Regions from separate parts of the Eubacterium sp. BIOML-A2 genome, predicted to be linked through region 2. Evidence: predicted binding sites of a transcription regulator. Region 2 holds the regulator's gene; each other region holds the start of a gene.
The links. Region 2 encodes Rex, which represses fermentation and respiration genes when NADH is low (regulators of the CRP and FNR family bind a similar motif). Its sites were predicted from a motif close to ATTGTTAANNNNTTAACAAT; they were not measured.
Positions count from the first base shown of each region.

Region 1: GKG43_RS15645 (glycerol dehydrogenase) is a predicted target of Rex. The motif match lies at 2,847-2,866, and genes of this name have one in related genera.
Region 3: gap (type I glyceraldehyde-3-phosphate dehydrogenase) is a predicted target of Rex. The motif match lies at 2,848-2,867, and genes of this name have one in related genera.
Region 4: adhE (bifunctional acetaldehyde-CoA/alcohol dehydrogenase) is a predicted target of Rex. The motif match lies at 1,575-1,594, and genes of this name have one in related genera.

Region 1 covers NZ_WKZK01000046.1:51,766-56,489, reverse strand. The annotation lists gene pflB (formate C-acetyltransferase) at 1-318, opposite strand, end outside; gene GKG43_RS15655 (L,D-transpeptidase family protein) at 481-1,878, opposite strand; gene GKG43_RS15650 (acetyltransferase) at 2,126-2,611, shown strand; gene GKG43_RS15645 (glycerol dehydrogenase) at 2,892-3,992, shown strand; gene GKG43_RS15640 (molybdopterin cofactor-binding domain-containing protein) at 4,198-4,724, opposite strand, start outside.
Region 2 covers NZ_WKZK01000017.1:34,184-38,907, forward strand. The annotation lists gene GKG43_RS08310 (ABC-F family ATP-binding cassette domain-containing protein) at 1-1,584, opposite strand, end outside; gene GKG43_RS08315 (redox-sensing transcriptional repressor Rex) at 1,787-2,431, shown strand; gene GKG43_RS08320 (NAD(P)H-hydrate dehydratase) at 2,622-4,127, shown strand; gene alr (alanine racemase) at 4,124-4,724, shown strand, end outside.
Region 3 covers NZ_WKZK01000063.1:20,497-25,220, reverse strand. The annotation lists gene tpiA (triose-phosphate isomerase) at 1-278, opposite strand, end outside; gene GKG43_RS18905 (phosphoglycerate kinase) at 401-1,594, opposite strand; gene gap (type I glyceraldehyde-3-phosphate dehydrogenase) at 1,755-2,768, opposite strand; gene GKG43_RS18895 (histidinol-phosphatase HisJ family protein) at 2,920-3,738, opposite strand; gene mnmA (tRNA 2-thiouridine(34) synthase MnmA) at 3,735-4,724, opposite strand, start outside.
Region 4 covers NZ_WKZK01000014.1:37,993-42,716, reverse strand. The annotation lists gene GKG43_RS07290 (DNA-directed RNA polymerase subunit alpha) at 1-665, shown strand, start outside; gene GKG43_RS07285 (L17 family ribosomal protein) at 840-1,376, shown strand; gene adhE (bifunctional acetaldehyde-CoA/alcohol dehydrogenase) at 1,653-4,271, shown strand; gene GKG43_RS07275 (aminoglycoside phosphotransferase family protein) at 4,590-4,724, shown strand, end outside.

The DNA.
Region 1 (4,724 bases), on a different contig from region 2:
TCTCTTAAGCGGCTTATCTGTCTGGAGTCCGACTACCGTCTCCAGTTCCTTCATCTCTTCATCAATGTATCCCGGGCCATAAGCCGTCAGGCCGGAAACAACCTCTGTCTCCATATCCAGTACGCCGCCCTTCGCCCGTTCCTCACGCTGCAGCTCCTGCAGCCTGCCCCAGAGTTTATTTGTTGCTTCTGTAGGTCCTTCCAGAAAGCTCTCATCGCCGTCATAAGGAGTATAATTGTTTTGAATAAAATCCCTGACATTGATGTCATCTCTCCACAGTCTTCCCTTAAATCCTTCCCACTGATCGTAATGAGCCATATTATAAAATCCTCCTTTGATGTATCAGGTTATCTTTTAGTTCCCGCCCAGTATATCATTTCGTTAAATAAAAGACAAGAGGATAAATGATAATAGTTTTCATTATAGGCCTTGTATCTAATTTTATACAATATATAGTGTTTTCTTCTCCGCTTATGTGTATCAGTAGTGCATGACAACAGGAGTCCCGTTCGATATCATGCTGTATAATGTCGCCGCGCCGTCCAACGGCATATTAATACATCCGTGGGAACCAATGCTCCAGTACAGATCTCCCCCGAAAGCGGGCTGCCATGTGGCATCATGGAATCCGACACCGCCGTAAGTCACCTGCATCCAGTAGTCCACCCATGTCCGGTACTCCGGCTCTCCCGTCTCAGGCACAATATTTCCCACAAGGGTAGTGCCTGGGATCATCATAAGGATGTCATATACCCCCGCCGGTGTGGAGTGTTCATAAGGCTTGCCGGTTACCACAGCCGTCTCAAAGGCCACATTCCCATCAACAATATACCACATATACTGCGCACTCAGATCCACCTCAATAAATGTTTTGCCCCAGTCCTGCTGCTCATGGCTTGCCGCCCGCTGCTCATATACCGGCTCTTTGGTTGCCTGCTCACCTGCTTTAATACTGGCGATCAGAGCATCCGCCTCAGCCGCCTCATTGATTGCCCAGCCGTAGGTGCCGCCGCTTACTTCCGTCGCTTTTCCCCAGGGCGTGGTCAGCGGACGAGTCCCATAAAGAGTTTCGTATTTTGCGGCGAATTGATTCATATACTCTCTGACCTTGTCTTCGTGGAAAGTAACATTCATGCTCTCATCCCAGGACAGCCAAGTAGAAATCAGCGCCTTGTCCACCACTTCTTTATGCGGCGCCATATCGTAAGTGATGCTTGTCCCGCAGTACTTGTTCAAGGTATCGCAGGCAGCCGCCACCTCTTTTGAATCCGCAGTATACTTCGGCTTCAGATAACAGTCTTCTTTCTCCAGGCTGAATTCCTCTTCCAGCCCCTGCACTGCCTGTATCAGCTTTTCCTTCATCGGCTCCTGATCGACTTTTGTCCCCAGCACCTCCGGCTTTACAACAAACTTATCCCCATCAAACTCCGGCTTAGCGCTCTCCGGATCGCTCTTTTCTTCATTCTGGAAACATTGCAGCGCCTGAATCTTTTCCTCCAGCTGTTTTTGGTCATAATCAAAACCCAGAGACAGCTTCACCTTATGATCCTTCCAAAACATCGAAGGCCAAAGAAACGCCCCCTGCTCCTTCAGCGCTTTATCCAGCTCTTTGCTCTTCTTATACTTCATTGATATCGATGATCCGCTGATCTCCTCACTGCCGCCTTCTATCGGAGTAACTTTCAGCGCATACCCATCAATCTGCCCTGCAAAATACCGCTCGGCCTCATCTGCCGTTTTCATGGAAAAATCCACACCATTGATCCTGGTATTATGAAAGAAATGATTCATGAAATAAATAGATATGCCACAGTAAATACAGATCAAAATGCCAGCTGCTATCCCCCCTGCCAGTAACACCTTCTTCTTGCCGCTCATCTTATGTGCCCTCCTCTATAGTAATACAGTATTATCATTACATTAAATAGACGGATTTTCAAGGCAAAAGGCTGCAAATTTTCAGTATTTTTTCTAATTGCTTTAATATGTGAATCGTTTTAAAATAAAAATATGTGTGTAATTTATTTTAAACATCATAAAACCATTACTAAAACCGCACATATATTGCATAGTATGCGATGTATTATTATCAGAATAAATAACATTTGAAAGGTAGTATTTAAACATGAAAATTAGAAAGGCAAGGCTGGCAGATCTGGAAATTCTGCTGAAAATGTATGAAAGCGCAAGAATGTTTATGACAAGCCACGGAAATCCCACACAATGGGGCAGCACCTATCCGCCGAAAGCACTGCTGGCTCAGGATATTGAGGATGGAAACAGTTATGTCTGCGAAGAACACGGCAATATCATAGCTGCATTCTATTATAAGGAGGGCCGTGATGATACTTATACTAAAATATATAACGGTCAGTGGCTGGATGAATCCCCCTATGGGGTTGTACACAGGATTACCTCAGACGGCACCATCCGCGGAGCTGCATCCTTCTGCCTGAACTGGGCACTGGAGCAGTGCAGGAATCTCCGTATTGATACACACAGAGATAATGTGGTCATGCAGCATATGCTCGATAAAAATGGGTTTCAGTACTGCGGGATCATCTATCTGGAGGATGGAAGTGAGCGGCTGGGATATCAGAAACGAATGTAGGGGATGCCTGCCGTGGGACGGAGCGGGGACAGACGGACAGATATATGTTTCCGTCTGTCCCCGCTCCGTTCCACGGCAGGCTGGTTCATCCAAACGGTGGGGAAGACCTCCCACTCGGATGGTAACGTAAATTGTAACAGTTCAGGCTTGTCTGAATTGTTACCGTAAGAGGAATCTGGGTGTGAGAAAGTTTTGGTACGGGATTGACTTTATTGGAGAATCAGTGCATAATATGATTGTTAATAAAATAACATACTGATTGATTTAGGAGGAATTACAAATGGCAAATATTTTAATTAGTCCGGGCAAATACGTACAGGGTGCTAACGAGATGGCAAGGCTCTGTGATTATGCGAAGGTGTATGGGAAGAAGGCTTTGATTCTTATTACAGAATCTGGTTATAAGCGGATCGGCAATATTGTTGATGGAAGCTTTGCCGGTCAGGATTTTGAAATCGTATATGATTATTTTAATGGTGAATGCAGCAAGAATGAAATTAATCGTCTTACTGAGATTTTGAAGAAGGAAAACTGTGATCTTGTGATTGGGATCGGGGGCGGAAAGATTCTGGATACGGCTAAAGCAGTGGCTTATTATGGACATACGCCGGTTCTGGTGTGCCCTACCATTGCATCTACGGACGCTCCTTGCAGCGCTCTTTCTGTGATCTACACGGATGAAGGCGTATTTGAGGAGTATTTATTCCTTCCGGCTAATCCGAATATGGTCTTGATGGATACGGACATTATTTCAAAATCACCGGTACGTTTAACCGTATCCGGCATGGGGGATGCCCTTGCCACATATTTTGAGGCAAGAGCGGTACAGACAAAAGGCGCCGCTACCTGTGCAGGCGGAAAAGTGACCTCAGCAGCTATGGCCCTGGCAAAATTATGCTTTGATACATTAATGGAAGAAGGCGTAAAAGCAAAACTTGCACTGGAAGCAGGAGCATGCACCGCAGCTGTAGAAAAAGTAATAGAAGCCAACACCCTGCTGAGCGGAATCGGCTTTGAAAGCGGCGGACTCGCAGGAGCACATGCCATCCACAACGGCCTGACAGTTCTGGAAGACTGCCACCACATGTACCACGGCGAAAAAGTAGCATTCGGGACAATCACCCAGTTGGTACTCGAAAACATCCCCGCAGAAGAACTCCAGGAAATCATCGACTTCTGCATCGAACTGGGCCTGCCCGTAACATTAAAAGAACTGGGAATCAAAGAAGTAACCGAAGAAAAACTCATGGCCGTTGCCACCGCAGCATGCGCAGAAAATGACACCCTGCATAACCTGCCGTTCGAAGTCACCCCAGAAACCGTATGCGCAGCAATCAAAGCCGCCGATGCATACGGCAGATACTTCCTGGGAGAAGCTTAAGAAAAACTTTGGATTCAATAAGAGACATTCGCTGCACAATCATCAAGATTGTGCAGTGAATGTCTCTGGTGTCTCAAAATCCGGCAGGGTTTCCATTTAGCCGTTCTTTACAAGTGATCTGCTTCCAAAAAGGGGCATCCCCATTTTCTCCGCACCACGGCAGGTGAACCTCTCAGGACAGGCGCCCCCGCCGCAAAAAACTATCTCACCGCATCCCCTTATAGATTTTTTCCGATGTAATAGGCATTTCCCGCACTATCACTCCCACTGCATTCTGAACTGCGTTTGCGATTGCCGGGGGCGGCGTATTGATGACGATTTCTCCTATGGATTTTGCACCGAAGGGGCCTGTCGGCTCGTAACTGCTCTCAAACTCCACCCGGATCTCTCCTACATCCAGCCGGCTCGGGATTTTATACTGCATAAAAGAATTGCTGTAATTTTTTCCCTTTTCGCTGTATACGATATCCTCGTACAGGGCCATGCCTATCCCCTGGGCTATTCCGCCCTCCGCCTGGATTCTGGCCAGATTCGGATTGACTACGGTTCCACAATCTACGACTGCAGCATAATCAACCAGCTCCAGCTCTCCCGTCTCTTTATCGATCTCTACCTCTGCCATGCCCACCATAAACGGCGGTGGTGATACCGGTGAGGTAAATGCCTCGCTGGCATAGAGTGCTTCTTCATTGTTGCACATAACCCGATTGCCGATGTCAGCCCTTGATATGC
Region 2 (4,724 bases):
ATAGTCATAATTGCCGATATAGTTTACAAAGGTCTGATTCACCAGCTCTAATATGCGGGTAGCTGTCTGGTTGATAAAATAGCGGTCGTGTGAGACGTATAAGACGGTACCGGTATAGTCGTTGACTGCTTTTTCCAATATCTCTTTTGATGTGATATCCAGATGGTTTGTGGGCTCATCGAGGATTAGGAAATTGGCCTCGGAGAGCATCAGTTTTGCCAGCGATACGCGTCCCTTCTCGCCGCCGCTCAGGTCCCCGATCAGTTTGTACACGTCATCACCGGTAAACTGGAATGCGGCTAGCGTATTTCTGATCTGCGTATTATTCAGAGTTGGATAGTCATCCGAAATCTCGTCAAATATATTTTTCTGGTCGTGCAGCACATGGTGTTCCTGATCGTAATAACCGATTCTCACCTTAGACCCCAGAGTAAAGGAGCCCGTATCCGGGGGAACCACCTGGTTGATAATCTTAAGCAGCGTGGTTTTCCCGGTGCCGTTGTCACCGATTACAGCCACATGTTCGCCGCGTCTGATATCAAAGCTGATATCCGTAAATAAGGTCTGACTGTCAAAGCTTTTAGACAACCCCTCCACTGAAAGCACGTCGTTGCCGCTCAGGCAAGAGGGCTCCAGGGAAAAATGGATCTCCTTCGCCGCCTCCTGGGGCTTATCGACCAGCGTCATCTTATCCAGCAGTTTTTCACGGCTTTCCGCGCGCTTGATGGACTTCTCACGGTTAAAAGACCGGAGTTTTTCTATGACGGCCTCCTGATGCTTGATTTCCCTCTGCTGGTTCAGATATTCTTTCATCATGGCGTCGCGGATCTGTTGTTTTTTGTCCGCATAGGCCTTATAGTTGCCGGCGTACATCCGGACAGCCCCATTTTCGATCTCCACCACTTTTGTGACCACTCTGTTTAAGAAGAAACGATCATGGGAGACGATAAATACGGCGCCGGGGTAGTTCAGCAGATAGGTCTCAAGCCAGGTGATGGAATTTAAATCCAGATGGTTTGTGGGCTCATCCAGAAGCAGGATATCGGGTTTTGTGAGGAGCAGTTTTCCCAGGGAAACCCTTGTTTTCTGCCCTCCGGAAAGGGTGTCCGTTTTTTTGTCAAAATCCTCCTCCTGAAACCCAAGTCCTTTGAGGACGCCTGTCAGCTCGCTTTCGTAAGCATACCCATTCTGTGCCTCAAACGCGGACATCATGCGATGATAGGTATCGAGCCTGCTCTGAAGGGCATCACCGCTCAGAGACTTCAATTCCTTTTCAATAGCACGGATTTGATTTTCCAACTCGATAATATCAGCCTTTGCTGTCTTTACTTCCTCATATATGGAGCGGCCGCCCTCGAGTTTCTGCTGCTGTGCGAGATATCCGAGAGTTTTCCCTTTTGTAACTACAATTTCACCGCTGTCGGCTGGCTCTTCCTTTACGATCATCTTAAGAATGGTGGATTTTCCGGCCCCGTTTACTCCGACCAGAGCCGCTTTTTCTCTGTCTTCTATATGAAAAGAGCCGTCTCTGACAATGACCTGTCCACCGAAAGCTTTATTGAGATTATGGCATGCAAGTATCATAAGAAACCTCCTGTTGTCTTCTGTATCGGGCCTTCGGTTATGCTTCAGCCGCCGAAACCCCGCCCGCCGGGCATGAGTTACGGTATGCCCTTGAGTATACTTATTTCATTATAACGAAAATTGTTTAAAATACAACTAAAATTTGACTTTGCCCGTACAATTCTATATAATATTAAATAGATTAAGTTTGGAGGGGATAGCTGTGGAAGATAGAGAGATATCACGTGCAGTAATTGGACGGCTGCCCAGATATTACAGATATTTGGGAGAATTACTGGATGCAGGAGTAGAACGGATTTCATCAAATGACCTGAGCAAGAAGATGAGCGTCACTGCATCTCAGATTCGCCAGGATTTAAACAACTTCGGTGGTTTCGGCCAGCAGGGCTATGGATACAATGTTAAGTATCTCTATACAGAGATCGGAAAGATTCTGGGACTGAACAGAAAACATAACGTAATCATAATAGGAGCGGGTAACCTGGGACAGGCGCTTGCCAATTACGCGGCTTTTGAAAAGAGCGGCTTTATACTGCAGGGGATTTTTGACGTGAATCCAAGACTGGAAGGGGTAACTATACGTGGAATCCCGATCCGTATGATGGACGACCTGAGAGAATTTGTTGAAAATACGGACATAGAGATTGCTGCATTGACGATTCCAAAGTCAAAAGCAGTGGAAGTAGCCGATATGCTTGTTGAGAATGGTATCAAGGGCATATGGAATTTTGCGCACACTGATCTGCACCTGCCGGATGATGTGATCGTAGAAAGCGTACATTTGTCTGATAGTTTGATGAAACTGTCTTATAATATCAGCCGTTACAATGAAGAACATGATAATTGATTAACAATATAAAACGTGTAACAAAGGCACTGCGCCTTTGTTGCACGTTATTTCACTTATTGGGACACCTGCGCCTATCAGATACAATCCCTTCGGATACGCACAGTGGTATTAGAGGCAGATGCGGTGAGGACGCTGCGGACGCGGGTTTCACAAGCAAAACACTATGAAAATAAAGGAGAGTGAGTATATGAGATATCTGCCTACCGGTGAATGGATGCAGAAAGCGGACAATTACACGATCCATGAGATCGGGATTCCCTCTATGGTGCTGATGGAGCGGGCTGCTCTGGCGGCGGTGGCCGTTATGGAGCAGGAAAAAATCAATACACACAGAACGCTGGTGGTCTGCGGCTCCGGCAACAACGGCGGCGACGGCTTTGCAGTTGCGCGCCTGTTAAAAGAAAAAGGCTGTGATGTTGAGGCCGCTTTCATCGGAAACGAAGAATCCAGGACTCCTGACTGCATGCAGCAAATGAAAATCGCTGAAAATTGCGGTGTTCCTGTAGTAACAACAATCAACAGAAAGGAATATACTGTTATAGTGGATGCCGTTTTCGGCGTGGGCTTGAATCGGGAAGTCTCGGGAGCTTATGCGGCAAATATTAAAAAGATGAGTGCGCTGCCGGGACAGAAGGTTGCCATAGATATCCCTTCCGGCATCTGCTCAGCCACTGGAAAGGTATTAGGGACGGCATTTTCAGCCGATCTGACGGTTACTTTTGAGTGCGAAAAACTGGGCTGTGTTTTACATCCGGGCTGCCAATATGCCGGAAAAACTGTTGCCGTATCCATCGGAATCAGCCGGAAGCTTTTTGAAAAAGAACCGGGTGTCTGCTACACATTTGAAAAATCGGACCTGCCGGAGCTGATCCCGCCCCGAAGGCCCAATTCACATAAAGGAAACTATGGGAAGATCCTGATGATTACCGGAAGCCGCGGTATGTCGGGCGCCGCATATTTGAGTGCGAAGGCCGCGTATAGATGCGGCGCGGGTCTGGTCCGGATTTATACACATGAAGATAACCGGGTGATATTGCAGCAGCTTTTACCGGAAGCGATTGTAAGCACTTATACTGAATATGAGGAAGAAGCCATTCGGGATCTCCTCGCATGGGCGGATGTGGCCTGCATTGGCTGCGGGCTGGGACAGAGCCGTGTTGCGGAGAGTATCTTGACTCAGGTCGTGAAAGAGGTTCAGATTCCCTGCGTGATAGATGCAGATGGGCTGAATATACTGGGGTGCCATCCGGAACTGCTGGAAGAACGGGAGCGGCCCATTGTCCTGACGCCGCATATGAAAGAAATGTCCGGCCTGCTGGGCTGTTCTGTTACAGAGCTGCAGGAAAAGCGTTTTGAGATGACCAGGGCATTTACAGACTGGGCGGGTGTTGTCTGCGTCTTAAAGGATGCACGAACAATTGCGGCCAAGTGGGACCGTCAGATATTCGTCAATACTGCGGGAAACAGTTCTATGGCAAAGGCCGGGTCCGGGGATGTGCTCGCGGGGGTTATTACAGGGCTGATGGCCCAGGGACTGAAGCCATATGAGGCGGCTGTCTGCGGGGTATACCTGCACGCCTGCGCGGGAGACGAGGCCAAAGCAGCCAGGGGTTCCTACAGTGTGCTGGCAGAAGATATAACGGCGGGAATCGGGGACTGCCTAAAAAGAACAGAGGAGAGTATGGAGCAATGAAACAGTTTAACAGGGTATTTGCCAGGGTAGACCTGGATGCCGTATCATATAATATGGAACAGATGAGGCGGCGGATCGGGGAAGGGGCGCAGATCATCGCCGTGATAAAGATGGATGGGTACGGCCATGGCGCCGTGCCGATTGCGGAGATGTTTGAAGAAAAGGATTACATATGGGGCTACGCCACCGCAAGCCTGGAGGAGGCTGCAGCTCTCCGGAAGGAAGGGCTTAAAAAACCAATTCTCGTACTCGGCTGTATTTTCCCGGAGCAGTATGAGGAGATGATTCTTAAAGATATCCGTGCCACTGTTTATATGAAGGAGATGGCAAAAGGCATGTCAAAAGCCGCGGAAAAACTTGGCAGAACAGCACGTATACATATCAAAGTTGATACAGGGATGGGAAGGCTTGGATTCTTACCCGGCCCGGAGAGTGTAAAGGCCATCCGGGAGATCGGCGGGCTGCCTAATACAGAGATCGAGGGAATGTATACGCATTTTGCCAAAGCCGATGAGACCGACAAGAGCTACACACATAAGCAGCACGAAAAGTTTGAATGGATGAAGAAGGCCCTGGAGGCGGAAGGAACCTCCATTA
Region 3 (4,724 bases), on a different contig from region 2:
AGAACAACGTATCTTACCCCTGCATCAACAAGCATAGCCGGAGAGATCTCGCCTGTGTAAGCGCCGCTCTCCTCAAAATACATATTCTCCGCGCCAACCTGAATATTGCTTCCCTTAGAAGCCTCTACAACCGGTACGATATCAATAGCCGGCACACAGAAAACTACGTCAACCTCTTCGTTTGCCACTAATGGTTTTAACTCCTCAACCAAAGCTACTGCCTCACTTGGAGTCTTGTTCATTTTCCAGTTACCTGCGATGATTTTCTTTCTTGACATGATATGGTCTCCTTTTATCGTTCATTTGTTCTGCTGCTTTGCCGCAGCCCGGCCCACAGGACATGTGTTATGGATGCCCTGCGTGGTATTGTCAATTCCGAACCTGCCGGAATATAGATCCTTTATTTGTCGTTTGCTGCCGCTACGCCCGGAAGCTCTTTTCCTTCAAGGAATTCCAGGGAAGCTCCGCCGCCTGTAGAGATGTGTGTCATCTTGTCGCCGTATCCCAGCTGGTTAACTGCAGCTGCGGAATCACCACCGCCGATGATTGTCACTGCATCTGTCTCTGAAAGCGCCTTTGCCACTGCCTCTGTTCCTGCCGCAAAGTTCGGCATCTCGAAGCATCCCATTGGTCCGTTCCAGACAACAGTCTTTGCACTCTTCACTTCGTCTGCATATAATTTAGCAGTCTCAGGTCCGATATCCAGTCCTTCCCAGCCATCCGGGATCTCTCCGCGTCCTACCACTTTCGTATTTGCATCATTGGAGAAATCATCTGCGATCACATTGTCAACCGGCAGAAGAAGCTTCACGCCCTTTTCCTCTGCTTTTTTGATCATATCCAGCGCGTACTGGCAGTAATCTTCTTCCAGAAGAGATTTGCCGACGCTTCCGCCCTGAGCCTTGCTGAATGTGTAAGACATTCCGCCCCCGATGATCAGGGTGTCAACCTTGTCCAAAAGGTTCTCGATAACGGAAATCTTACTGGAAACCTTAGCGCCGCCAAGAATTGCAACAAAAGGTCTCGCCGGATTCTCTACTGCATTGCCCAGGAAATCTATTTCTTTCTGCATTAAGTATCCTACTACTGCGGTCTCTACAAACTGTGTAACACCAACGTTTGAACAGTGTGCCCTATGTGCTGTTCCGAATGCATCGTTTACAAAAACATCGCAAAGAGATGCCAGATCTTTGCTGAAAGCTTCGCCGTTCTTTGTCTCTTCTGCTCTGTAGCGGGTATTCTCGAGAAGGACGATGTCTCCGTCATTCATTGCCTCTACTGCTGCCTTTGCATTTGGTCCTACAACCTCAGGATCTGCTGCGAATTTTACTTCCTGTCCGAGCAGTTCGGATAATCTGACAGCGACCGGTGCAAGTGATAATTCCGGAAGAGGCTGTCCCTTCGGCTTGCCCAGGTGGGAACAAAGGATCACTTTACCGCCGTCTGCCACCAGCTTTTTAATCGTCGGCAGTGCAGCCACAAGACGGTTCTCGTCTGTGATCTTTCCGTCAATCAATGGTACATTAAAATCGCATCTTACAAGAACTTTTTTACCCTTAACATTAATATCGTCTACTGATTTTTTGTTGAGCATCTTATTGCCTCCTGTTTAATAATTACCTTCTAGGGATAGAGCAGTCACACTATCCCCTATAATTCATGAAAAAAAGGATCCGGCCCTATATAAGACCGGACCCTTTGTGAGTCTATTTTTTAGAAATTAATCTGCCGATTATATTTTCCGAAATACCGACTTACAGTAATGTTCCAAAGTATTTGATTGTTCTTACCATCTGGCTTGTGTAAGAATTCTCATTGTCATACCAGGATACAACCTGTACCTGTGTTGTTCCGTTGTCCAGAGGCAGTACCATTGTCTGAGTAGCATCAAATAAAGAACCATAGTTCATTCCTACGATGTCGCTGGATACGATCTCATCTGTGTTGTATCCGAAAGACTCGTTGGAAGCAGCTTTCATAGCTTCGTTGATCTGATCTACTGTTACTGTTCCTTCAACTACTGCTGTCAGGATTGTTGTGGATCCTGTCGGGGTAGGAACACGCTGAGCAGCTCCGATCAGCTTGCCGTTCAGTGCCGGGATAACAAGGCCGATTGCCTTAGCTGCGCCTGTGCTGTTAGGAACGATATTCACTGCAGCTGCACGTGATCTTCTCAGATCGCCTTTTCTCTGAGGTCCGTCAAGTGTCATCTGGTCGCCTGTGTAAGCATGGATTGTGCACATGATACCTGTCTTGATCTCAGCAAGATCGTTCAGTGCTTTTGCCATCGGTGCCAGACAGTTTGTTGTACAGGAAGCTGCTGAGATGATGTTGTCCTCTTTTGTCAGCTCCTCGTGGTTAACATTATATACGATTGTAGGAAGGTCATTTCCAGCCGGAGCAGAGATGACTACTTTCTTAGCGCCTGCTTTGATGTGAGCCTCTGCTTTTGCTTTTGATGTATAGAAGCCTGTACACTCCAGAACTACGTCTACACCAATCTCTCCCCATGGAAGTTCTTCAGCGTTAGCTTTAGCATAGATTTTGATTTCTTTTCCGTCTACTGTGATGGAGTCCTCACCAGCTGTTACTTTGTCAGCAAGTGCATATTTTCCCTGTGTTGAGTCATATTTTAATAAGTGAGCCAACATTTTCGGAGATGTTAAGTCGTTGATTGCAACTACTTCATACCCTTCTGTTCCGAACATCTGTCTGAATGCGAGACGTCCAATACGTCCAAATCCATTAATCGCTACTTTTACTGCCATGATTAATTCCTCCTAAAGTTTTGAAAGTTGTTAACTGTTACACAGTCATTATATTGTGAAACCTTCAGCAAACCTCAAGTTTGTTAAAGATTCATCAACTACGGTTTATTGTACTAAATCAAGAACAAAAATTCAAGTGCTAAATATATTTTTATGGAAGTTGTTGAAAAATCGGCGTTCTGGACTTAAATTCTGTGTAGTATTTAAAGCCGCAGCCCTTCAGGATGTCCCCTGCCTTCTGAAAATCGTAGGCAATGTGTTCCGGCCGGTGCCCGTCGGCGCCGATTGTGATCACCTCTCCGCCGAGCTCCCTGTACCGCCTGATCACATCCGGATGCGGATGGCAGAAGCCGAGACCGTACTTGAATCCGGCCATATTCATCTCGATCCCCTTCCCCATGGAAATCACTTTTTTCAGGATCTCGTCCAGAATATCCGCATACTTCCGGTAACTGTATTCCTGCGCCTGTTTTTTTCCATAGCGCACAACATAATCAATATGTCCCAGCACATCAAAGTCCTGCACGGACTCTATATCTTCCAGTGTTACCTCAAATGTCTCTCTGTATGCGTCTTCATCCGTCCGTGTTTCAAACATTTTCTGATAATACGGATCTTCCCCGTTTACCACATGGACAGAACCGATCACAAAATCGAAGGGATATTGACTGACTAATTCTTTATAGTATTCTCCCAGATGAGGCTGCAGCCCAATTTCAATCCCGATGCGCACATCAATCCTGTCCGCATATTCTTCCCTGAGCGAGCCCAGTTCCTGAAAATATCTGTCTAATTCGAAAAGGGACCCCTCCATTCCAATATCCTCGTGAACCGGATAGTCTTTGTCGTTATGGTCCGTTATACAGATTGTCGTCAATCCCTTTGCCAGGGCGCCCTCTATCATGTCCCTGGGAGAAATGTCGCTGTCAATCGAAAAGTTAGTATGCATGTGAAAATCACTGGTTATCATAAAATGGTCCCTCCGCCGAGTACGTATTCGCCGTCGTAAAATACGACAGCCTGTCCGGGAGTCACCGCCCGCTGCGGCTCCTCGAAAGTGCAGAGCACCTCATCGTCTCCCGTTTTCTCTATTATACACCATGCCCCCTTATGGTTATAGCGTATTTTTGTAAAAACTCGTAAAGGTTCCGTCAAATCTTCTACAGACATAAAGTTCAGCGTTCCTGCCCGAAGCGTATGGGTCAGGGACTCTTCGTTTGTACCGATCACCACTTCATTGGTCTTTGGGCGGATCTCCAGCACAAAGGCGGGATATCCCAGGGCAAGCCCCAGACCTTTTCGTTGTCCAACCGTATAGTGGGTAATGCCTTTGTGCCGTCCCAGCACACGGCCGTCACTGCTCACAAAATTCCCCTCCGGCATCCTGATTCCTGCTGTTTCTTCTATATAAGATGCATAATCACCGTCAGGAACAAAACAGATATCCTGGCTGTCCGGCTTGTTTGCAACCATAAGGCCGATTTTTTCGGCAATCCGGCGCACCTCATCCTTTGTGTATTCTCCCACTGGCATCAGCGTGTGTTTCAGCTGTTCCTGGGTCAGATTATAAAGCGCATAGGTCTGATCCTTTGCAAGAGTCGCGGAACGCATCAGTGTAAAACGTCCATTGTCCAGTTTCACTATCCTGGCATAATGGCCGGTAGCAATGTACTCCGCCCCGATCGCCAGGCTCCTGTGTAGCAAAGCCTCCCACTTCACGTACCGATTACAGGCGATACAGGGGTTGGGTGTCCTGCCGTTACGGTATTCATCCACAAAATAATCAATCACATGCTCTTTGAATTCCTGCTTAAAATTCATCACATAATATGGAATCCCCAGATCCGCAGCCACCCTCCTGGCATCGTCCACGGCGCTCAGGCCGCAGCATCCGCCGTTTTCTTCCTGAACAGCCCGCTCCTCATCCTGCCAGATCTGCATCGTCACTCCGATGAC
Region 4 (4,724 bases), on a different contig from region 2:
CATATATCGAATTTGAAGGAGAAGGTGTTGTAACAGGCGCTGACATCCAGGCGGATTCCGATATTGAGATTATGAATCCCGACCAGGTCATTGCAACCTTAAGCGGAGGCAAGGACAGCAAGTTGTACATGGAACTTACCATTACAAAAGGAAGAGGATACGTAAGCGCAGACAAGAATAAGAATGAAGACTTACCGATTGGCGTTATTCCGATTGATTCCATATATACTCCGGTAGACCGTGTAAATCTCACAGTAGAGAATACGCGTGTCGGCCAGATTACTGACTATGACAAACTGACATTGGATGTATGGACTAAAGGAACACTGCTTCCGGACGAGGCTGTCAGCCTTGCTGCGAAAGTGCTCAGCGAGCATCTGAAGTTGTTTATCGACCTCTCAGAAGTTGCTCAGGCTGCGGAAGTCATGATCGAAAAAGAAGATGATGAAAAAGAGAAAGTACTGGAGATGAGCATTGATGAATTAGAGCTCTCCGTACGTTCTTATAACTGTCTGAAGAGAGCCGGCATCAATACCGTCGAGGAACTTACCAATAAGACACCGGAAGATATGATGAAGGTGCGTAACCTTGGACGCAAGTCACTGGAAGAAGTGCTGGCCAAGCTGAAGGAATTAGACCTTGAGCTGAACCAGGGCGATGAATAAACGTTACTATTCACGGCTTATGGGCCGTGTATAGTAACGAATAAACAGCCACTGCACCATTATAGATTATTATTTGAATTATCCTGTCAGTAAGCCCGAAGAGCATGGCGGGAGCATTTGATTAATAAGCCCGAAGATGCATAACCAAATGTTTGAAAATGGAGGATTAAAACAATGGCAAAGTATAGAAAACTCGGCAGAACATCCAGCCAGAGAAAAGCCTTAATCAGAAACCAGGTAACAGCTCTGCTGAATAATGGCAGAATCATTACGACAGAAGCAAAAGCAAAAGAGATCCGCAAAGTAGCGGAGGGATTAATTGCTATGGCTGTCAGAGAAAAAGATAATTACGAAGAAGTGACCGTAAAAGCAAAGGTTGCACGTAAAGATAAAGACGGCAAGAGAGTAAAAGAAGTAGTAGACGGCAAAAAAGTTACCGTATATGATGAAGTTGACAAGAAGATCAAGAAAGATATGCCGAGCAGACTTCACGCAAGAAGAGAGATGCTGAAGGTTCTTTATCCTGTAAAGGAAGTTCCGGTAGCTGCTGCAGGTAAGAAGAGAAATACAAAAGAAGTTGATCTTCCGGAAAAACTGTTCTCAGAGATCGCTCCTAAGTATACAGACCGCAACGGCGGCTACACAAGAATCGTAAAGATTGGTCAGCGTAAAGGTGACGCAGCTATGGAAGTGCTGATTGAATTAGTATAATTCTGGAAAGAAAAGTTTATAGAGATATAAATTCTTGATAAATAATGATACGGCCCGGCGGCCGCGGAAAGCTTATTGAATTTTAATGCTTTCCGCAGCCGCCGGATTTTTGTCTTCATAGTATGGATTGCATCTATTTTTGTGCAATATCAACAATAAATGTTAAAAAAATAACGTTAAATATTTGACAAAAGCAATATTGACAATTATTTAACGATGGGTTAAACTAAAACCTGTAATTAAGAAAATTATTCTATTACGGGAGGAAAAATAGAAATGGCAAAGAAGGAAAAGATCGTAGTACCTGAGATTGTAGACAGCGTGGAAACACTCGAAGCAAAAATGAAAGCTATGCGTGAAGCTCAGAAAGTATTTGCTGCTTTTACGCAGGAACAGGTAGATAAGATTTTTTATGAAGCAGCCATGGCTGCGAATAAGATGCGTATTCCGCTTGCAAAGATGGCGGTAGAAGAGACGCAGAGAGGAATTGTGGAAGATAAGGTTATCAAGAACCACTATGCAGCTGAGTACATTTACAATGCGTATAAAGACACCAAAACATGTGGTGTGATAGAGGAAGATGCGGCGTTTGGCATTAAAAAGATAGCAGAGCCGATCGGTCTGGTAGCTGCGGTTATTCCGACCACAAACCCGACTTCAACAGCGATCTTCAAAACACTGCTTTGTCTGAAGACCAGAAATGCAATTATTATCAGCCCCCATCCTGCTGCTAAAGCATGTACGATCGAGGCGGCAAAAGTTGTTCTGGACGCAGCTGTAAAGGCTGGCGCTCCGGAAGGCATTATCGGATGGATTGATGTACCGTCTTTGGAATTAACAAACACCGTTATGAAGGATTCAGACATCATTCTTGCAACCGGCGGACCGGGAATGGTAAAGGCTGCTTACTCATCAGGCAAGCCGGCGCTCGGAGTAGGACCTGGAAACACACCGGTAATTATTGATGAGACAGCTGATGTTAAGATGGCAGTAAATTCCATTATACATTCCAAGACATTCGACAACGGCATGATCTGCGCATCTGAGCAGTCTGTAACAGTTCTTGACAGCATTTATGAGGAAGTGAAAAAAGAATTTGCTTACCGTGGATGCTATTTCCTGAAAAAGGGAGCAGAGCTGGATAAAGTACGCAAGACAATCATTATTAATGGCGCACTGAACAGCAAGATTCCAGGCAAATCAGCATACGAAATTGCAAAAATGGCTGGAGTGGATGTTCCGGAAAACACAAAAATCCTGATAGGTGAAGTGGAATCAGTAGACATTTCCGAAGAGTTTGCTCATGAAAAATTATCTCCTGTACTTGGCATGTATAAAGCAAAAACATTTGATGAAGCGTTGGAAAAAGCAGCCCAGCTTGTAGCCGACGGCGGATACGGTCACACAGCTTCCCTGTATATCCATCCGGCACAGACAGAGAAAATAGCAAAACATGCAGCAGCCATGAAAACGTGCCGTGTTCTTATCAACACACCTTCTTCTCACGGCGGCATCGGCGACCTTTACAACTTCAAAATGGCTCCATCCCTCACACTGGGATGCGGCTCATGGGGCGGAAACTCCGTTTCTGAAAATGTTGGGGTAAAACACTTACTGAATGTTAAGACAGTGGCTGAGAGGAGAGAGAATATGCTTTGGTTCAGAACACCTGAAAAGGTTTACTTCAAAAAAGGCTGTATGCCGGTTGCACTGGATGAGCTGGGAACAATCATGCACAAGAAAAAAGCATTTATCGTTACCGACTCCTTCCTGTACAAAAATGGCTACGTAGCTCCAATCGAGGCAAAACTGGATGAAATGGGTATCCAGCATTCATGCTTCTATGAAGTAGCTCCAGACCCGACCCTGCAGTGTGCACAAAAAGGTGCAGACCAGATGAGAGCATTTGAGCCGGATACAATTATCGCACTTGGCGGTGGTTCTGCAATGGATGCAGCAAAGATCATGTGGGTAATGTACGAACATCCGGAAGCAAATTTTGAAGACATGGCAATGGACTTTATGGATATCCGCAAGAGAGTATATACATTCCCGAAAATGGGAGAGAAAGCTTATTTCGTAGCGATCCCGACCTCTTCAGGAACCGGTTCTGAGGTCACACCTTTTGCAATCATCACAGATGCAGAGACCGGGGTAAAATGGCCGCTTGCAGACTACGAACTGCTTCCGAATATGGCAATTGTAGATGTTGATAACATGATGACCCAGCCAAAGGGCCTGACAAGCGCATCAGGTATCGACGTTATGACACATGCAATCGAGGCATATGTATCTATCATGGCCACAGATTACACAGACGGCCTGGCAATGAAAGCTGTAAAGATGGTATTTGATAATCTTCCATCCGCATACGAGAACGGGGCAAACGACCCACATGCACGCGAGATGATGGCAAATGCTTCCTGTCTGGCAGGTATGGCCTTTGCAAACGCATTCCTCGGACTGAACCACTCTATGGCACACAAGCTGGGTGCATTTCATCACCTTCCACACGGTGTTGCAAATGCAGTACTCCTGACAGAAGTTATGAAATACAATTCAGCAGAGGCTCCGACAAAGATGGGTACATTCTCACAGTATCAGTACCCGCATGCACTTGCAAGATATGCTGAACTGGGACGTTTTGCAGGCTGCACGGGCAAAGATGACCAGGAAGTATTCAATAACCTTGTTGCAAGATTAGAAGAGTTAGAAGAGACAATCGGCATCAAGAAAACGATCAAAGACTATGGCATAGATGAGAAATACTTCCTCGACACACTGGATGATATGGTAGAGCAGGCATTCAACGACCAGTGTACAGGCGCTAACCCAAGATATCCATTGATGAAGGAGATCAAAGAGATCTATCTGAAGTGTTACTACGGCAAATAAGTTTCGCAGTTATTCATTCACGGCCGCCGTGCCGTAAGGCGCAGCGGCAGCATAAAAATAATAAATATCCTTTTGAATATAAATTCATAAATTTTTTCTCACAAATAGGAGCGTGGCGCATGAGCGTCACGCTTTTAAATTCTGCAAAGGGGTCAGACCCCTTTGACTCTGATTGATATAAAATTAACAATAAAACCACACGGAAAAAGTTAGTTAAAAATTGCACAAAATTACTCGGGGGGTCTTACATTGTTAAAAAAGTTGATGTATAATAAAAACAACTTAAAAGAGCGGCATCAAAAACAGGAGGTATAGCTTATGAAACTGGAAGAAAAGAATTTAATCGTGGAACGTCCCTATAAGAAAGTTTACAAATGTGAAGATAGTGTCGTAAAAGTATTCGAATCTGCGCATCCAAAATCAGCAGTATTCAACGAGGCGCTAAATACTGCC